DNA from 3 places in the Massilia sp. DJPM01 genome. Region 3 is predicted to be linked to each of the others. Evidence: predicted binding sites of a transcription regulator. Region 3 holds the regulator's gene; each other region holds the start of a gene.
The links. The regulator sigma-54, encoded in region 3, starts transcription at its own class of promoters, with help from an activator protein. The targets are predictions, from matches to a motif close to TGGCANGNAANCTGCTTT.
Positions count from the first base shown of each region.

Region 1: PO883_RS07535 (PEP-CTERM sorting domain-containing protein) is a predicted target of sigma-54. The motif match lies at 2,002-2,019, and genes of this name have one in related genera.
Region 2: PO883_RS02475 (EDSAP-1 family PEP-CTERM protein) is a predicted target of sigma-54. The motif match lies at 1,794-1,811, and genes of this name have one in related genera.

Region 1 covers NZ_JAQOZV010000007.1:176,057-179,219, forward strand. The annotation lists gene PO883_RS07525 (alpha/beta hydrolase) at 1-818, shown strand, start outside; gene PO883_RS07530 (hypothetical protein) at 902-1,336, shown strand; gene PO883_RS07535 (PEP-CTERM sorting domain-containing protein) at 1,360-1,962, opposite strand; gene PO883_RS07540 (DUF5009 domain-containing protein) at 2,172-3,163, shown strand, end outside.
Region 2 covers NZ_JAQOZV010000002.1:233,522-236,684, forward strand. The annotation lists gene PO883_RS02465 (HprK-related kinase A) at 1-588, shown strand, start outside; gene PO883_RS02470 (nucleotidyltransferase family protein) at 588-1,700, shown strand; gene PO883_RS02475 (EDSAP-1 family PEP-CTERM protein) at 1,857-2,804, shown strand; gene PO883_RS02480 (FAD-binding oxidoreductase) at 2,926-3,163, shown strand, end outside.
Region 3 covers NZ_JAQOZV010000003.1:116,197-119,359, forward strand. The annotation lists gene PO883_RS03130 (hypothetical protein) at 1-1,238, shown strand, start outside; gene PO883_RS03135 (RNA polymerase factor sigma-54) at 1,261-2,736, opposite strand; gene lptB (LPS export ABC transporter ATP-binding protein) at 2,739-3,163, opposite strand, start outside.

The DNA of each region.
Region 1 (3,163 bases), on a different contig from region 3:
GGGTGGGCGTGACGGCCGCCATCGCGGCCAGCCAGCGCCGGCTGGTCTTCAACCCGACCGTCAAGCGCGAAGTCGACAATCCGCGCAGCAGCGGCCACCGCACCCGCGCCATCGTGCTGCGCGCGCGCGACGGCACCAAGCTGTCGGGCTGGCTGATGACGCCCCAGATTCCGGGTCCGCACCCGGCCGTGGTGTATTTTGGCGGACGCTCGGAAGAAGTGTCCTGGGTGGTGCGCGACGCCGGCAAGCTGTTTCCCGGCATGGCGGTGCTGGCCATCAATTATCGCGGTTACGGCGATTCGCACGGCGAACCGGCCGAAGCCCATATGGTCGAGGATGGCCGCCTGCTGTTCGACTGGCTGGCCGAGCGCGCCCACGTCGACCCGGAGCGGGTGGCGGTGGTCGGGCGCAGCCTGGGCTCCGGGGTGGCGGTGCAGGTGGCGCTGGAGCGCCCGGTCCATTCGCTGGTGCTGATCACGCCCTACGATTCGATCTTGGCCATCGCCAAGCGCAAATTCCGGGCGGTGCCGGTCGAGTATGTGCTGCGCCACCGTTTCGAGTCGGTCAAGTACGCCTCCGCGCTGACCGCGCCCACCTACGTGCTGCGCGCCGCGTTCGACGATATCGTGCCGCATTCGCACACCGACCTGCTGGTGGCCCAGCTGGGCCAGCTGCACCTGGACGAAACCGTGCCCGATTCGGACCACATGAACATTCCCTACCTGGAAACGACCCAGGAGCGCATCGCCGCCTTCCTGAGCACGCGTTTTGCCCAGCCGTCCGGGGCCATCCCGCTGGCTGCCGCCCTGCCCGCGTAGCAAACACGGCTGCGCGCGGCATGCGCATATGATGGGGTGCGTGCCGGCCTGTCTTTCTGGCGGTCCGGCCTAGGGAGCCCATCATGATCGAGCGTGAACAAAGCAGCCAATTCCAGCAGATGGAAACCATGGCCCCGCGCCTGCGCCAGGCGTTCTGCTCGCTGACCGGGGCGCACGCGGTATTCCAGGAGATGGGCGCGCTGCGCGCGATTTCGGTGCCGGACCAGTTCGACGACGACAGCATCGAAGCCACCTTCAACGGCGTGCGCATCAAATTCCAGATGCTGCCCATTTGCGGGGCCGACCGCCGCCCACGCGCGCGCGTGGTGTGCATGTATTGCCATTGCACCTACGGCGAGCCGGCACAAGTCTTGCTGGGCGCCTTCACCTTCGGCCCGGATGGCATGACCGACCTCGATCCCGATGTGGAAGGCAATTTTCCGCGCATGGATGCGGATGCGCCGGCGATCGTGCTGCGCTACCTGGAAGCGGCCATCGACGCCAACCGGACGCTATAGGCCGGCGCCCGGCGGCATTCCTCTCAGCGCCGGCGCCGCGCCAGTACCAGTCCCAGCAGCGCCGATCCGGCCAGGGCCAGGCTGCCCGGTTCCGGCACCGGGGTAGGCGGCACCACGTTTTCAAAGCGCAGGTTGTCGAGCGCCAGCGCGCCGTTGACGACCGGCAAGGTACGGAACACCACGCGGTCAAAGCCGGACAGGAATTCGACGCCGATGAACGAGCCGTCGTCGCCGTCGCCGCCGGTATCGAAGAGGGCACTGCCGACCAGGGTATTGCCGAGATAAGCATCGATGAACGTGTCATCTTCCGGATTGGTGCTCACGTCCGCGCCCAGCCGGGTGATCGCCGAGGAAAACAGGATGCTGCCGTCGATGTTGGGCGAGCCATCGACGTACTTGAGCGCCACCCGGCTCGGCGGCGCCGGCGAGGTGGCAAACACATCCAGGTTGAAATTGACGAAGCGCACGCCCAGCGCCGCGTACTGGCTGTCGATGGGGCCGGCGACGGCATTCTCGAAATCGATCACGGTCGGGGCGGAAAAGCCGCCGGCGCCGATCACGCCGGCCTGGGCCGCGCCGGCCAGGGTCAGCGCCAGGCCAGCCGCCGTAGTCATTTTGCCTATCATATGTTCTCCATATTTATTATGAAAAAACCATACCGGCATCAAGCAATATGCGTACCCACACCAAGTAGTCCATCTTTTCAGCGACTTAGCGCAACACTAAGGGTTTCTCCCGACGCGGCTGTAAAGAATGCCGACATGGCCGGTGATATAATCTTGTCTTCCGGACAGCGCCCCCGACTGGCGGATTCGACAACCTACTCCCAGCGCCCATGCCCGTCCCGTTCAACGACCTGCCCCGGCAACGCATCGTCTCGCTCGACGCCTTTCGCGGCCTCACCTTCGTACTCATGCTTTTCGTCAATTTCCTGGCCGGCGCGCGCGGCCTGCCCGCCTGGCTGCTGCATGCCGATGGCGCGGCTGACGGCATGGGGCTGGCCGATATCGTGTTTCCCGGCTTCCTGTTCGCGCTCGGCATGTCGATTCCCTTCGGCGTGCACAGCCGCATCGCGCGCGGCGACGGCGCGCTGCGGGTGTTCGGGCACACGGCCTGGCGCGCACTGGCCCTGATCGTGATGGGGGTGTTCATGGTCAATGCCGAATCCGGCTACAGCGAGCAAGCCATGCACATGCCGATCGCAGCCTGGTCGCTGGCGTTTTACGCGGCCGTGCTGCTGGTGTGGGGCGTGTACCGCTTCGACAACGCCCTGCTCAACCATTGCCTGCGCGCGGCCGGCGTGGCGCTGCTGGCGGCGCTGGCCCTGGCCTGGCGCGGCGCCGACGGGGTCAGCATGATGACGCCGCAATGGTGGGGCATTCTCGGCCTGATCGGCTGGGCCTATCTGGCCGCCGCCGTGCTGTACCAGCTGGCGCGCGGCCAGCGCACCCTGCTGCTGGGCGCCATGCTGGCCTGCCTGAGCCTGTATATGCTGAGCACCCGCAGCGGCACCGGCACGGCGCTGGCGGGCCACGCCATCCACAGCCTGATCGTGCTGTCCGGGCTGGTGTGCACGCTGCTGTTTTTCGACGGCCAGCGCGGCGCCGCGCTGCGCTTGCGCCAGGGCGCCATGTTCGCGGCCGCGCTGGCGGCGGCGGCCTGGCTGCTGCACCGCTGGTACCCCATCTCGAAGATCGGCGCCACCCCGCCCTGGGCTTTATACTGCGGCGCACTGTGCGTGGCGCTGTTCGCCCTGCTGTACTGGCTGGTGGAAGTGCGCGCGGCGCGCCGCTGGACCGTTCTGGTCGAACCGGCCGCGACCAGTCC
Region 2 (3,163 bases), on a different contig from region 3:
TCGAGCCGCGCCCACGGCTATCTGATCCTGCACGCGGCCGTGGTCGAAAAGCAGGGACGCGCCGCCATCCTGCCGGCCCCGCCCGGTTCCGGCAAGAGCACCCTGTGCGCGGCCCTGGTCAGCCGCGGCTGGCGCCTGCTGTCGGACGAACTGGCGCTGGTGCGGCCCGAGGATGGCTTGCTGGCGCCGCTGCCGCGCCCGATCAGCCTGAAAAACGGCTCGATCGAGGTGATGCGGCGCTACCAGCCGGACGCCGTCATCAGCCGCCCCGTACCCGACACCACCAAGGGCACGGTGGCGCACCTGAAGGCGCCGGCCGCCAGCATCGCGCGCGCCGCCGAACTGGCGCGCCCGGGCTGGATCGTGTTTCCAAAGTATTCAGCGGGCGCGGCCACGACCTTGCTGGAGGTGGCGCCGGCGCGCGCCTTCATGCGCGTGGCCGAAAACGGCTTTAACTACAGCGTGCTGGGCGCGCGCGGCTTTGCCACCCTGGGCGATCTGGTGGCGCGCACGCGCTGCATCGATTTCACTTACAGCGCGCTGGACGAGGCAGTGGCCGTGTTCGAGCAACTGGCGGGCACACCCTGATGGCGGCCGCGCGCCTCACCCCGATCGCCGTACCGCTGCTGCTGCAACTGTTGCGCGACCCCGCGCGCGGCGCGGCCCTGAGCCTGGCCGAATGGGACTTGCTGCTGCGCCAGGCCGCCAGCGCCCGCCTGGAAGCCAGCCTGCACGGCTTGCTCGACGAACACGGCGTGGCCGGCGCGATTCCGGCCCAGGCCCGCCGCCACCTCGACTGGGCCGGCGTGCATGCCGAACGCCACGCCAACGCGGTGCGCTTCGAAGTGGCGCAGATCGGCGCGGCGCTGGCCGGCAGCGGCGTGCCGCTGATCCTGCTCAAGGGCGGCGCCTACGCCATGGCGGGCTTGGCGGCGGCGCGCGGACGGCTGTTTTCCGACATCGACATCCTGGTGCCCAAGGACCGCCTGGCCCAGGTGGAGGCGGCGCTGATGCTGCACGGCTGGTCCACGGTGGCGCAAGACGCTTACGACCAGCGCTATTACCGTACCTGGATGCACGAATTGCCGCCGATGAAGCATGCGCGGCGCGCCAGCGTGATCGATGTGCACCACGCGATCTTGCCGGAAACGGCACGCGTGCGGCCCGATCCGGCCAGGCTGCGCGCCGCCGCCGTGGCCCTGCCCGCCGCAGCGCCAGCGGGCCAGGCGCCAGTGCAGGTGCTGGCCCCGGCCGACATGGTGCTGCACAGCGCCGTGCACCTGTTCTACGACGGCGAGTTCGACCACGGCCTGCGCGACCTGCTCGACCTGCACCGCCTGCTGGCGAGCCTGGGCGGCACGCCCGGTTTCTGGGATGCGCTGCCGGCGCGCGCCGCCGAACTGCAACTGGGCCGTCCCCTGTTCTATGCCCTGCGCTACTGCGCGCGCCTGCTGCACACGCCGCTGCCGGAACCAGTCCTGGCCGCCACGCGCGCGGCCGGGCCCGGCACGGCGCTGCTGGCCCTGATGGACAGCCTGTTCCTGCGCGCCCTGCTGCCCATGCACCCCAGCTGCGCCGACCGCTGGAGCGGCGCCGCGCGCTTTTTATTGTATATCCGGGGAAACTGGCTGCGCATGCCACCGCTATTATTAACAAGACATCTGTTTCACAAGGCTTTTATTTCTCCTCGTAAAGATTAATCCGCGTCCCGCCTGTCGGTTTTCCTTACACCCCCTCATGCAACAGCCATAAAAAACAGCTTAAGCCATTGATTTAAAACAAATAGCCTCTTCTGGCACGAGTCCTGCTTACATCAAGGCGCGTAGGATCAACAAACATAATCCGGGAGAACCAATATGAAATTGACAAAATACATCGCTGCCGCAGCCGTTTCCGCAGCGTTCGTCGTCGCCCCAGTGTCCGCAGCGACCATGGGCATGGCCGACCTGGCCATCACCGGCCTGATCATCCTGAACTCGAACAATGCGCCAGTGACCAACGGCATCGTGATCCAGAACGAAAACCGCACCGGCACCGCGAATTCGAACTTCAACAATGCGCAAGGCACCGGCGCCGGCCTGGGCAACATCTTCAGCACCACCATCGGTGGCACGGTCGATGTCCAGAACCGTTGCGCGGGTCCATCGTGCGGCGCGGGCATGCCAATCGGTAACTATCCAGGCGGCGTGGAAAACAACTTCACGGCGCACCTCCCGGCACCGAACGGTAACTACGCCCTGGGCGATATGTACATCGCCGGCACCGCGCTGGGCGTGACCGGCGCCAACGGCCTGACCCGTGCCGATTCGTCCGTGATGTCGCCAGGTAACGCCGGCAGCGCGAACGCCACCATCGCCAACTCGGCGACCGCAGTGACCACCTTCAGCGTCGGCACGACGCTGCAAGCGAAGTTCGCGCTCGGCTTCAACGCTTATGTGGCCGCGTTCGTCAATGCGATGGCTGGCGTGAACGGTTCCTCGCTGGGCACCATCAGCTGGACGCTGTCGCTGCAGGAAGTGATCGGCAATATCTCGACCACGATCATGAACTGGAGCCCGGCCGAGATCAACGACGGCGTGACCTCAAGCGACATTTCGCAAAATTCGATCAAGGAAAGCTCGGGCACGATCCTGTCGAACCTGGTGACCTTGACCGGCGGCCGTACCTACAAGCTGACCATCAACCAGGCATCGAACTCGATCGCTTCGGAAGTGCGTGCCGTGCCTGAACCAGGCAGCATGGTCTTGATCGGCCTGGGCCTGCTGGCCCTGGGCGCCGCTTCGCGCCGCAAGGCTGCCAAGTAAGACCGGTGCGCGCGCCGGGCTGGCCAGGGCCGGTGCGCGCAGTGTGTCGAGAACGACCCGATCGCGTCAAGCGCTCGGGTCGTTTGCTTTTGCGCGCCCGCTTTTAAGCGATAATAGAATCATGGCCTACACCCAGAGTGACCACCCGAGCAATAACATCACCGGCCGCGCGACCGATGTGCGCGGCCAGGTGCGTCCGCCAAGCGTGCGCGCCGTGATCAAGCTGGTGCGCGAGGCACGCAAGAACGGCACGCCCCTGTATCCCTTCTCGACCGGCCTTAATTTCGGCTACGGCGGCAAGTCGCCCACCATGGCCGGCAGCCTGCTGGTCGACTTGGGCGCCCTGAACGCGATCCGCA
Region 3 (3,163 bases):
TCGCCACCAAATACAAGGTCGCCTCGCACGGCGACAATCCGCCACCGGACGAGGTCAAGCAGTACAAGGTTTTGCTGGGCGAACGCTATTTGTCGGTGAGCAGCGCGGGCGAAACGATGATTTACGACCTGGCGAACCGGCGCCGCTATCAGATCGACCTGGCCAGTGGCAGCTATGTCGACTACTCGCTGTTCGATGGCGTCGGCTTTCGCATGCAGGAATTGAAAAACCGGGCTTCCATGAACAAGGCCCTGATCATGGCCAACGTCGAACCGCCCTCGTTCGACCCGGTCTTCGACGAGCATAATTTGTCGATCACGTCGGCGCCACGCAAGCTGTCCGAATCTACCGAGGCCGGCGCCACCGTGCTGGCGGTCGACGGCAATCCCTTGGCGCACATCCCTGCCGGCGGCACCCGCGTCAACGCCGGCGACGCGGCCCTGTTCGAGCGCATGATGCGCTACCGTTTCGGCGGCCATCCGCTGGTGCTGGCGCGCCTGGCCAGCGAAAAGCGCGTGCCGGCCGGCTTCGTGATGCACCACAAGCAGGTCGGCCACAGCCAGACGCGTACCTATACGGTCAGCGCGCTCAGGCAAAGCGCTCCGGCCAGCTACGACCTCAAGCCGTACAAGCCGCGCGCGGCAGCGGCTAACGAACTCGATCAGCTGCTCGACAAGGCGCAGGCGAATGCGGCCCCGCCGACGGCGGCAACCAGGCAAGCGTTCGAGACCGGGATCGCACAAGCGTTCGCCGACAAGCGCGCCTTCGACGCCATGCTCGGCATGTCCGAATTGGCGTTTGTCAGCGGTGATCCGATGAAAATGCCGACCCCGGAGCAGAAGGTGCTGCTCAACGCCGACCCGCAAGTGCGCGCGTTTGCGGCGGCGATACGGTCCAAGGGGAAGGCGGAGATGGAGGCGGCGCTCGCCACGCTGCAGGAACTGCGCAAGCTCAACACCCACAAACAGCACATGCTGGCGTTGTTTGAAGCAAATTGGCGCGCCAAGCTGGGCGACGTACGCGGCGCGCTGCCGCTGTACGCCAGCGTCTTGCGCGCCAATCCGGCGCTGGCCGGAGCCTACAAGGATATGGGCGACGCGCTGTTCAAAAGCTATGACATGGCGCGTGCCTGGCGCAGCTGGGACGCCGGCCGGCGCATGGCGCCGGGGCTGGAACAGTTCAAGGCGGTCAACCAGTACGAACAGCTGCTGCTGCGCGAGCACCCGGAGTTTTTCTAGGCACCGCGCAACCCTGAACGCCCTACAGGCACTTGCGCAGGGCGACCGGCGGAATCTTGAGCGCTTCGCGGTACTTGGCGACCGTGCGGCGCGCGATCACCATGCCCTGCTCGCCCAGCATGTCGGCGATCTTGCTGTCCGACAGAGGGCTTTTGGGATCCTCGGCGCTGGTCAGCTGCACGATCAGCGCGCGGATCGCCGTCGATGACGCTTCGCCGCCCGCTTCGGTGGCCACGTGGCTGCCGAAAAAATACTTCAGCTCGAACATGCCGTGCGGCGTCATCATGTACTTTTGCGTGGTCACGCGCGAGATCGTACTTTCGTGCAGCCCGAGCGTGTCGGCGATTTCGCGCAGCACCAGCGGACGCATCGCCACCGCGCCGTGCGAGAAGAAATTGCGCTGGCGTTCGACGATCGCTTCGGCCACCCGCAAGATGGTATCGAAGCGCTGGCGCATGTTCTTGATCAGCCACTTGGCTTCCTGCAGCTGCGCGCCCATCTGCCCTTCGCCCTTGCCCTGCTTGAGCAGCGCGGCGTACATGCTGTTCACGCGCAGGCGCGGCATGACGTCGTTATTGAGCATCACCGACCAGCCGTTTTTCGCTTTGCGCACGATCACGTCCGGCACCACGTAGTCCGACACGTCGGACGCGAACTCCGCGCCCGGATGCGGATTGCACTGGCGGATCACGGTCTGCGCCTCGCGCAAGTCCTCGTCGTCGCAGTCGAGCGCTTTTTTCAGCTTGTTGAATTCGCGCTGGGCGAACCAGGTCAGATGGTTCTCGACGATGGTCAGCGCCATGCGCCGCGTCACCAGCGCCACGCCCGGCATGCGCCGGATCTGCAACGCCAGGCATTCGGACGCATTGCGCGCGCCCACGCCGATCGGGTCGAAACTTTGCAGCAGCGCCAGCGCGGTGCGCAATTCCTCGATTTCGATTTCCAGCTCGGGCGGCATGCGCTCGTGGATCTCTTCCAGCGTTTCGGTCAGGTAGCCATTGTCGTCGACGGCGTCGACGATCAGTTCGACCAGCGCGCGGTCGCGCGGCTCCAGCACGGTCACGCGCATCTGCTCCATCAGGTGCTCGCGCAAGGTGGTGGCGGACGCTTCGAGCTGCGGGCGCGAATCCTCGTCGTCGGAGGTCTTGGCGCGGCCGAGGTCGCCCCATTCGCCATCGTTGTCGCTGCTGCTGGCCGGGCTATCCGCCTCGCCGCCCTCGAAGCCTTCGCCTTCGGCCGGCGCCGGCGCATCCTGCGCCCCCGGCTCGGGCGCCGCTTCGGTCGGCGTCGAGGTGCTGCTGATGGCGCCATCACCGAGCAGGCGCACCGAATGATCGAGCGGATCGTCGAGCCGTTCGAGCAGCGGATTGTCGCTTAACAGCTGTTCCAGTTCCTGGTGCAGTTCCAGGGTCGACAACTGCAGCAGCCGGATCGACTGCTGCAGCTGGGGCGTAAGGGCGAGGTGCTGGGAGGTGCGTAGTTGAAGGGACTGTTTCATGCCTACATCCGGAAATGTTCGCCCAGGTAGACCCGGCGCACGGATTCATCGGCGATGATGTCGTCGGGTCGACCGGAGGCGAGCACCGCACCCTGGTTGATGATGTAGGCGCGGTCGCAGATGCCCAGCGTTTCGCGCACGTTATGGTCGGTGATCAGAACGCCGATGCCGCGCTGCTTGAGGAAGCGCACGATGCGCTGGATCTCGATGACGGCGATCGGATCGACCCCGGCGAACGGTTCGTCGAGCAGCACGAAGCGCGGGTTGGTCGCCAGCGCGCGCGCGATCTCGACCCGGCGCCGCTCGCCGCCCGACAGCGTCATGGCCTGGTTTTCGCGCAGTTTTTCAATTTGCAGGTCGGCCAGCAGGGTGTCGAGGCGTTCGTTGATCTGGGCCTTGGTGAGCGCCTTGCCGTCCACCTTTTGCA